4 regions of the Kutzneria kofuensis genome follow, and region 2 is predicted to be linked to each of the others. Evidence: riboswitches for the same ligand, from Rfam matches in the RefSeq annotation. Region 2 holds a riboswitch; each other region holds the start of a gene.

Region 1 (2,193 bases), 530 kb from region 2:
CGCTTCGCCCCAGTGCTCGACAACACCGTCACGGAAGGACGGCGGCAGCGCGTCGAACCAGGTCCGGTAGGTGGCGGACGGGATCTTGATGGCCGCGCCGGACATCTGCTCCTCGGTCAGCCAGTCCACGTCGTGCCCGCCGGCCGCGATCAGCCGGTGGATCAGCGTGTCGCCGTCCAGTGTGGACACGTCGAGGCCGCCGAGGTCGTAGCCCTGCTCGAGCATGCGGCGCAACAGGATCACCGCCGAGGCCGGGGTGTCCAGTCCGACCGCGTTGCCCACGCGGGCGTGCTTGGTCGGGTACGACGACAGCACGATGGCGACCTTCTTGTCCTGGTTCGGCACGTGCCGCAGCCGGGCCAGCCCCACCGCCGTGCCGGCCACGCGCGCCGACCGCTCCGGGTCGGCCACGTACACCGGGATGCCGTCCGGGCCGTTCTCCTTGAAGGAGAAGGGAACGCCGATCAGCCGGCCGTCGAACTCCGGGATCGCCACCTGCATCGCCGCGTCCATCGGTGACAGCGCCGCGTCCGACGCCTGCCACGTCGCCCGGGACGACGTGAGGCAGAGCCCCTGCAGCACCGGGATGTCCAGCGCCGCCAAGGCGCCCGCGTCCCAGGCATCCTCGTCGCCGCCCGCGCTGGCGTCCGCCGCCACCGCCCCGCCGGCCGCGAGCACCGTCGCCACCACGGCGTCGCAGTGGCTCAGAACCTCCAGCAGGCCCGCCGATTCGTCGCCGGCCAGGCCGCGCAGCGAGCCGCAGAACACCGGCAGCACGTTCGCCCCGGCCGCCTCCACCGCGTCCGCCAGCGTGTCCACGAACGCCGTGTTCCCCGCCAGCGCGTGCGCCCGGTAGAAGACGATGCCGACCGTCGGCCGGCCGTCCTCGTGCTGACGCTCGCCGTGCACGCCGTATACCGGCGTGCTCACCGGCGGCTCGAAGCCCTCGCCCGTCAGCAATACCGTGTCGGACAGGAAGTTCGCCAACTGGCCGAGATTGGCCGGGCCGCCCTCCACCAGGTAGGCAAGCGCTTGCGTGGCCACGCCCGCCGGCACCGTCGACGCCGCCATCAGCTCCGCGTCGGGAGTCGCCTCGCCGCCGAGGCACACGGTCGGCAGGCCCGCGGCCAGCACCGCGTCGAGGCCCTCCTCCCAGGCCCGGCGGCCGCCCAGCAGCCGCACCACCACCAGGTCGGCGTCCCGAAGCAGCCCCGGCAGGTCCTCGACCTCCAGCCGGGCCGGATTGCCCACGGTGTACTCGGCGCCGCTCGCCTTGGCGGCGAGCAGGTCGGTGTCTGCCGTCGAGAGCAGCAGGACGCGCGAAGTCATCAGCCGTACCCTCCTCGGGGTCCCGCGCCCCGGGTAGAGACATCACGGCCGGTGGTGGAGTGTCTGGCTTTCACAGTGGCGCGACCGCCCCGGACTTGCACCGGGTTCCTCGCAACACCGCCGTCTGGTCCGGCTCAGCCTAGCCACCGAACCCGCCCCACCCGGGCCGCACGAGACCCACCCCACGCGGCCCATCCCTTACCCGCACGTGAGTGGCTCATTTGCGCTTTTACCCCGACCTGAGTGGCTCAGGTGCGCCTATATGCGAAATGAGCCACTCACGTACCCCAAAAAATCAGGGCTTGCGCGCGACGCCGCCGTAGGATAGGTGGACCTTGCCCTCGTTCTGGTCGTTCCACTCCGACCGCCACTGCCGGACGGGAACCACACCGGGGTCGATCAGCTCCAGGCCGGTGAAGAACTTGGCCACCTCTCCGTACGGGCGAGGGTGCAGCTGGGCGCTGATCTGCCGGTAGATCCCCTCCACCTGGCTCACCGCCCCCAGCTGGTCGTCCGGCACGAAGTCGACGGTCGCGTGCGATATCGCCATGTAACTGCCGGGCGCCAGGGCATTGCGGTAGGCCTCGACGAGGCCGTGCGGATCATCGGCGTCCGGCAGATAGTGCAGCACGGCGATGGCGATCAGCCCGACCGGCCGGGAGAAGTCGATCATTTCGCGGACCTGCGGCAGGTTCAGCACGGAGTCGGGGTGGCGCAGATCGGCCCGCACCGGTGCGACCAGCGGGTTGTGGCCGAGGATGGTCCGGCTGTGCGCCACCGCGATGGGCTCGTTGTCGACGTACACCACGCGGGCGCCGGGATTGATCCGGTGCGCGATCTCGTGCACGTTGCCCACGGTCGGGA
Region 2 (2,193 bases):
TGTGCGGCGAGCGAGTAGAAGCGGAAGTCCCACAGAACATCGGCCGGGAAACCCGGATAGACGATCTGGCCGGCCGGGTTGCGCAGCGGCTGCGGCGTCTCGGTCGCCTGCTGGCCGTAATCACGGACGTTCGCCGCGAGTTCGCCCAGCGACGGCAGCAGCGCCATCACGACCCCGATCACCACCACGAAAGCCAGCGATGCCAGCAGCGTCGCGTTCCAGTTGCCGAACCGCTTGGCCAACCGCTTGCCCAGCACCACGGCGCCGATCAGGAACGCCACCGAGCACACCATCATCAGCACGTACAACGCGCCGCGGACACCGATCGTCGCCTGGTGGCCGATCGACGGCGGATTGGCCGGATACTTCACGAACGGCACCAGGTAGATGCCGAGGAAGCCGCCGCCGGCGACCAGCACCGACAGCGTGCGCGGCCGCAGGTTGCCGACCCGGCCCAGGCAGACCGCGTACGCCACGGCGAACAGCGCGCCCATCGCGACGCCGAACAGCACCATGCCGACGCCGATGCCGACGTTGGCCTGGATGGCCCGGCTGAAGATCTCCGGGCCCTCGTCGCCCGCGGGCAGGCCGGCGGCCTTGTCCAGGGCGGCCTGCGCCTCGTCACGCCCGCTCTCGTAGTCGATCGCGGCCTGGATCTGCGGCTCCGCGAAGATCCGGGCGAAGACGAACGCCAACAGTCCGGCGAGGGCGCCGGCCAGCACACCCCGCAGGATGATTCGCTTCTCCATGTTCGGTTGTCCCGCCCCTGGTGATCAGTGGCAGGGGAAGCCGAGGAAGTGGCGCGCGTCGTGCACGAACTCGTGGATGTACATGTTGTCGCCGAACACCGAGGTGGCACCCTGGTCGATGCCGATGAAGTAGTACAGGGCCAGGGCGAGGAGCACGGTGCCGCCCAGCCACAGAATCGCCTTGGGCAGCGGCAGGACGACCGGCGTCGGAACGGCGGTGGTCGCGGGAATGGTGCTCATGGAGCCTCCTTCGGGGATCGTGCGTCCCGTTCGTTCGTGGGGCAGGTGATGGCGTGGTGTCTGGCTCGCCCGCGTCCGAGGACCCGGGCACACAGTGGCGCGACCGCGCCGGAATCCCACCGGCTTACGCACACCATCACTCAGCGCCGCACACTACGGACCCCGATCGGGGCACGTCAATCCGCCGAGCAGGCAGTATGAAATCAGTGTGAAGCAGCGGTCACGACGTTGCGCAGCAGCAGCGCTGTCGTCACCGGACCGACACCTCCCGGCACCGGGGTGATCGCCTCCGCGATCGGCTCCACCGCCTGCGTGTCGACGTCGCCGACGAGGCCGCCGTCCGTCGTCGGGTTGGTGCCGACGTCGATCACCACCGCGCCCGGGCGGATGTGCGCCGCGCCGAGCACGTGCGCGCTGCCGACGCAGGCCACCACGACGTCCGCCCGGCTCGTCTGCACCGCCAGGTCCTTCGTCCGCGAGTGGCACACCGTCACGGTCGCGTTCTCCGCGAGCAGCAGCAGCGCCGCCGGCTTGCCGACCACCGTGCTGCGGCCCACGACCACGACGTCCGCGCCGGCCAGCGTCGTGCCGTGGGCCCGCAGGAGCTCCACCACCGCCTGCGCCGTCGCCGGCGCGAACGCCGGCAGCCCCGCCGCCAGGCGGCCGAGGCTGGTCGGGTTGGCGCCGTCCACGTCCTTGGCCGGGTCGATGTGCACCGCGATGTCGTCGCGGCTGATGCCCGGCGGCAGCGGCGTCTGGCACATCACGCCGTGCACCGTCGGGTCCGCCGACAGCTCCGCCAGACACGGACCAAGCAGCTCCCGCTCGTCGACGACGCGCACCGCGACGCCGACCTTCTCCGCCGTGCGCACGATGGAGCGGACGTACCAGGCCGTCGCCTCGTCGTCGGTGGGGACCACGATCGCCAGCGTCGGGGTCGTGCCGGCGGCCCGCAGCCGGGCCGCGTCGTCGGCGATCCGGGCACGGATGGTGGCGGCCAGCGCGCGGCCGTCGATGAGGGTCATGCCAGCTCCTCGATGAACTTCTCGGCCGCGGCGACCTCGTCGCCGATACGGGCCAGTTCCGCTTCCAGTCGGGCTCGGGCGACTACGTCGGTCATCGACGCCCGGTTCACCGCCACATTCACCGCCGCCGCCTGCATGGCCGCGCGGGCCGACACCGCCGCCACCGCCACGTCCGACAG
Region 3 (2,193 bases), 5.2 Mb from region 2:
CCGCCGTCACCGACGCCGACCTGCACCGCACGAGCCCGTACGGGGAGCGGACGAAGGCCCAGCGGGACCGGCTGCGGCTGCCGGAGCTGCCGACCACCACCATCGGCTCGTTCCCGCAGACCGCCGAGCTGCGCAAGGCCCGCGCCGCGCTGCGGGCCGGCCGGCTCGACCAGGACGCCTACCGGGAGGCGATGCGCGCCGAGATCCGCTCGGTCGTCGCCGAGCAGGAGCGGATCGGCCTGGACGTGCTGGTGCACGGCGAGCCGGAGCGCAACGACATGGTCCAGTACTTCGGCGAGCAGCTCACCGGCTTCCTGGCCACGCAGCACGGCTGGGTCCAGTCGTACGGCACCCGCTACGTCCGGCCGCCGATCATCGTCGGCGACGTGGCGCGGCCGGCGCCGATGACCGTCGAGTGGGCCACCTACGCGCAGAGCCTGACCGAACGCCCGGTCAAGGGCATGCTGACCGGCCCGGTCACCATGCTGGCCTGGTCGTTCGTGCGGGACGACCAGCCGGCGGGCGACACCGCCCGCCAGGTCGCCCTCGCCCTGCGCGACGAGGTCGTCGACCTGGAGGCCGCCGGCATCAAGGTCATCCAGGTGGACGAGCCGGCGCTGCGGGAGACCCTGCCGCTGCGCACCGCCGACCGCGCCGCGTACCTGGACTGGGCCGTCGCCTCGTTCCGGCTGGCCACCTCGGGCGTGCGGGACGACACCCAGGTCCACACCCACATGTGCTACGCGGAGTTCGGTGACGTGCTGCAGGCCATCATCGACATGGACGCCGACGTGATCAGCCTGGAGGCGGCCCGGTCGAACATGGCCGTCGTCGCCGACCTGGCCCGCGCCGGCTACCCCAACGAGGCCGGACCGGGCGTGTGGGACATCCACTCGCCGCGCGTCCCGTCGGTCGAGGAGATCGTCGGCCACCTGCGCACCGCCACGGCGGCGTTCCCGGCCGAGCGGCTGTGGGTGAACCCCGACTGCGGCCTCAAGACCCGTGGCTACCCCGAGGTCCGGGCCACCCTGGCCAACCTGGTCGCCGCCACCGGCCGGTTGCGGTCGCGCTAGCGGCGCCGCCGGTGCCGTGTCCACAGTGGACACGGCACCGGCGGTCCACATGGTGGACGCCGGTCGAGGGCTTCTCGAGGCCGACCCAGTAAGATCGGTTTCCGGCCCGCGGTGCAGGGAAGCCGGTGCGAGTCCGGCGCGGTCCCGCCACTGTGACCGGCGCGTCGCGGCGTCCACCTGGTGGGAGCGGCGGCGGGTCGGGAGTCAGACACCGGCCGCGGGCCCGGCTGTGTTGTCCACGAGGATGGAGCTGACACGCGGTGGAGTTGTCGTGCGCGCATGTGCTGGACCGCCTGACGGGGCCGGGACCCGTGTTCTCGGTGGAGTTCTTCCCGCCCCGCGACGAGGCCGATGAGCAGCGGCTCTGGCTGGCGATCCGGCAGTTGGAGGGCCTGGAGCCGGCGTTCATGTCGGTCACCTACGGGGCCGGCGGGTCCAGCCGCGACCGGACGATCCGGACCACCGGTCGTGTGGTGCAGGAGACGTCGCTGTTGCCGATGGCACACCTGACGGCCGTGGACCACTCGGTGGCGGAGCTGCGCAACGTCATCGGCTGGTACGCCGCGGTGGGCGTGCGCAACATCCTCGCCGTGCGCGGCGACCCGCCCGGCGACCCGATGGGGGAGTGGGTCAAGCACCCACAGGGGTTGTCCTACGCCGAGGAGCTGGTCGCCCTGGTCAAGGGCCTGGGCGACTTCTGTGTCGGCGTCTCCGCCTTCCCGTACGGGCACCCGAGGTCGGAGGATCTCGACACCGACACCAAGTACCTGGTGCGGAAGTTCCGGGCCGGCGCGGACTTCGCCATCGCGCAGCTGTTCTTCGAGGCCGAGGACTTCCTGCGGTTGCGGGACCGGCTGGCCAAGCGGGGCTGTGACGCCCCGCTGCTGCCCGGGATCCTGCCGCTGACCACGGTCCGGACGCTGCGCAAGACGGTCGAGCTGTCCGGCGCCCCGGTGCCGCCGTCGCTGGCCCGCCGGCTGGATCCGCTGGTGGACGACCCGAAGGCGTTCCGCGCCGAGGGCATCGACATCGTCACGGAACTGGCGCAGCGGCTGATCGACGAGGGCGTGCCGGGCGTGCACTTCTACACGTTCAACATGTCCAAGGCGACCACCGAGGT
Region 4 (2,193 bases), 1.4 Mb from region 2:
CCGCCGTTGCGCTCGATGATCGGCGCGAAGGCGCGGATCGCCGCCAGCGGCCCGACGTAGTGGGTCTCCAGCTCCAGGCGGATGGTGTCGAAATCGGCGTCCAGCACCGAGGTCTCGCTGGAGATGCCGGCGTTGTTGATCAGGAGGGTGGCGTCGGCGGCGACCTCGGCGGCCGCCTCGATGCTGGCGTGGTCGGTGATGTCGAGGCGCAGCGGGATCGCGCCCTCGATGTCGACGGTCTCCGGGCGGCGCGCGGTGGCGTACACCTTGGCGCCGCGGGAGATGAGCTGTTCGGCGAACTGGCGGCCCAGGCCGCGGTTCGCGCCGGTCACGACGGCAACGGTCTTGGTGAAGTCCATGTCGCCGACGATAGTCTGTTGAGAACGAACGGTGCAATAAGAGCGGCGGTGACCGCTGACACATCTGTCGGTGCCGGGAAGCTGACACGCCGACACAACATGTGGGTGCTTGCGACTGCTCGCCGTCCATGTATTGTGCTCACCGAGCTGGTTCGGCCGCCCCGCCAAGGTGGTCGTCGTAAGAGGGAACCCGGTGCGAATCCGGGACTGCCCCGCAGCGGTGAACGGGAACGACCGCCGTCACGAAGCACTGGACGCACGCGTCCGGGAAGCGACGGCCAGTAGGTGCCGACCAGGCATGCCCGTGAGTCCGAAGACCTGCCCGCTCGCCCGTTCGCACCGTGAACGGGCCCGTGTCCAGGCCCCGAGGGAGGGCGTGGGGACTCCTTGGCGCACGCGCCAACCGTGTCCTCGCGCGCCCGAAGCGGCCCACAGCGTGCGAGGAGTCAAGGCTGTGACGGTCTCCGACCAGACTGTCGTGCGGGTCGACGCCGATCCCCACCCGACGATGCGGGTGCGAAAACGAAGCGGCGCCGTCGAAACCGTCGACGTGAACAAGATCGTGAAGGCGGTCGGCCGCTGCGCGGTCGGCCTGGCCGAGGTGGACCCGCTCCGGGTGGCGACCAAGACGATCAACGGCCTGTACGACGGCGCGACCACCGAGGAGCTGGACCGGCTGTCCATCCAGACGGCCGCCGAGCTCGTGGCCGAGGAGCCCGAGTACTCCAAGCTGGCCGCGCAGCTGCTCGCCGCCTACATCGACAAGGAGGTCCGCGGCCAGGGCATCCACTCGTTCAGCCAGAGCATCGCGCTGGGCCACCGCGAGGGCCTGATCGGCGACGAGACGGCCACGTTCGTGGCCACCCACGCCCGCAAGCTCGACGACGCGATCGACGCCGACGCGGACCGCCGCTTCGAGTACTTCGGACTGCGCACGGTGTACGACCGCTACCTGCTGCGCCATCCCAACACCCGGGCCGTCGTGGAGCGCCCGCAGTACTGGCTGCTGCGCGTGGCCTGCGGCCTGTCGCACACCGCGGGCGAGGCGATCCGCTTCTACCGCCTGATGTCCTCGCTGGCGTACCTGCCGAGCTCGCCGACGCTGTTCAACTCCGGCACCCGGCACACCCAGATGTCGTCCTGCTACCTGCTGGACTCGCCGCGCGACGAGCTCGAGTCGATCTACGAGCGGTACGCGCAGGTGGCGCAGCTGTCCAAGTTCGCCGGCGGCATCGGCGTGCAGTGGTCCCGGGTCCGCTCCCGCGGCGCCCTGATCCGCGGCACCAACGGCCACTCCAACGGCATCGTGCCGTGGCTGCGCACGCTGGACGCCTCGGTGGCGGCGGTCAACCAGGGCGGCCGGCGCAAGGGCGCTGCCTGCGTCTATCTGGAGACGTGGCACCCGGACATCGAGGAGTTCCTGGAGCTGCGCGACAACACCGGCGAGGACGCGCGCCGCACGCACAACCTCAACATCGCCAACTGGATCCCGGACGAGTTCATGCGCCGGGTCGAGGCCGACGCCGAGTGGTCGCTGTTCGACCCGGACGAGACGCCGGAGCTGCCGGACCTGTGGGGCGAGGACTTCGACCGCGCCTACCGCGCCGCCGAGGAAGCGGGCCGGGCCGTGCGCACGGTCAAGGCCCGTGACCTGTACGCGAAGATGATGCGCACGCTGGCGCAGACCGGCAACGGCTGGATGACGTTCAAGGACACGGCCAACCGCACCTGCAACCAGACGGCCGAGCCCGGCAACGTGGTGCACCTGTCCAATCTCTGCACGGAGATCCTGGAGATCACCAGCGACACCGAGACCGCGGTGTGCAACCTCGGC

Evidence for each region. Region 2 has a riboswitch for cobalamin ahead of BJ998_RS29105 (CbtB domain-containing protein). Riboswitches for the same ligand answer to the same signal wherever they lie in the genome.
Region 1: it holds a riboswitch for cobalamin, as region 2 does, so the genes downstream of both, cobN (cobaltochelatase subunit CobN) here and BJ998_RS29105 (CbtB domain-containing protein) in region 2, are expected to answer to the same signal.
Region 3: it holds a riboswitch for cobalamin, as region 2 does, so the genes downstream of both, BJ998_RS04905 (methylenetetrahydrofolate reductase) here and BJ998_RS29105 (CbtB domain-containing protein) in region 2, are expected to answer to the same signal.
Region 4: it holds a riboswitch for cobalamin, as region 2 does, so the genes downstream of both, BJ998_RS35275 (ribonucleoside-diphosphate reductase subunit alpha) here and BJ998_RS29105 (CbtB domain-containing protein) in region 2, are expected to answer to the same signal.

The regions. Positions count from the first base shown of each region.
Region 1 covers NZ_JACHIR010000001.1:5,757,180-5,759,372, reverse strand. The annotation lists gene cobN (cobaltochelatase subunit CobN) at 1-1,329, opposite strand, end outside; cobalamin riboswitch at 1,366-1,492, opposite strand; gene BJ998_RS26720 (SAM-dependent methyltransferase) at 1,625-2,193, opposite strand, start outside.
Region 2 covers NZ_JACHIR010000001.1:6,290,704-6,292,896, forward strand. The annotation lists gene BJ998_RS29100 (CbtA family protein) at 1-749, opposite strand, end outside; gene BJ998_RS29105 (CbtB domain-containing protein) at 774-989, opposite strand; cobalamin riboswitch at 1,023-1,142, opposite strand; gene BJ998_RS29110 (bifunctional 5,10-methylenetetrahydrofolate dehydrogenase/5,10-methenyltetrahydrofolate cyclohydrolase) at 1,193-2,014, opposite strand; gene BJ998_RS29115 (cyclodeaminase/cyclohydrolase family protein) at 2,011-2,193, opposite strand, start outside.
Region 3 covers NZ_JACHIR010000001.1:1,069,913-1,072,105, reverse strand. The annotation lists gene metE (5-methyltetrahydropteroyltriglutamate--homocysteine S-methyltransferase) at 1-1,073, shown strand, start outside; cobalamin riboswitch at 1,166-1,307, shown strand; gene BJ998_RS04905 (methylenetetrahydrofolate reductase) at 1,340-2,193, shown strand, end outside.
Region 4 covers NZ_JACHIR010000001.1:7,725,596-7,727,788, forward strand. The annotation lists gene BJ998_RS35270 (SDR family oxidoreductase) at 1-359, opposite strand, end outside; cobalamin riboswitch at 491-699, shown strand; gene BJ998_RS35275 (ribonucleoside-diphosphate reductase subunit alpha) at 814-2,193, shown strand, end outside.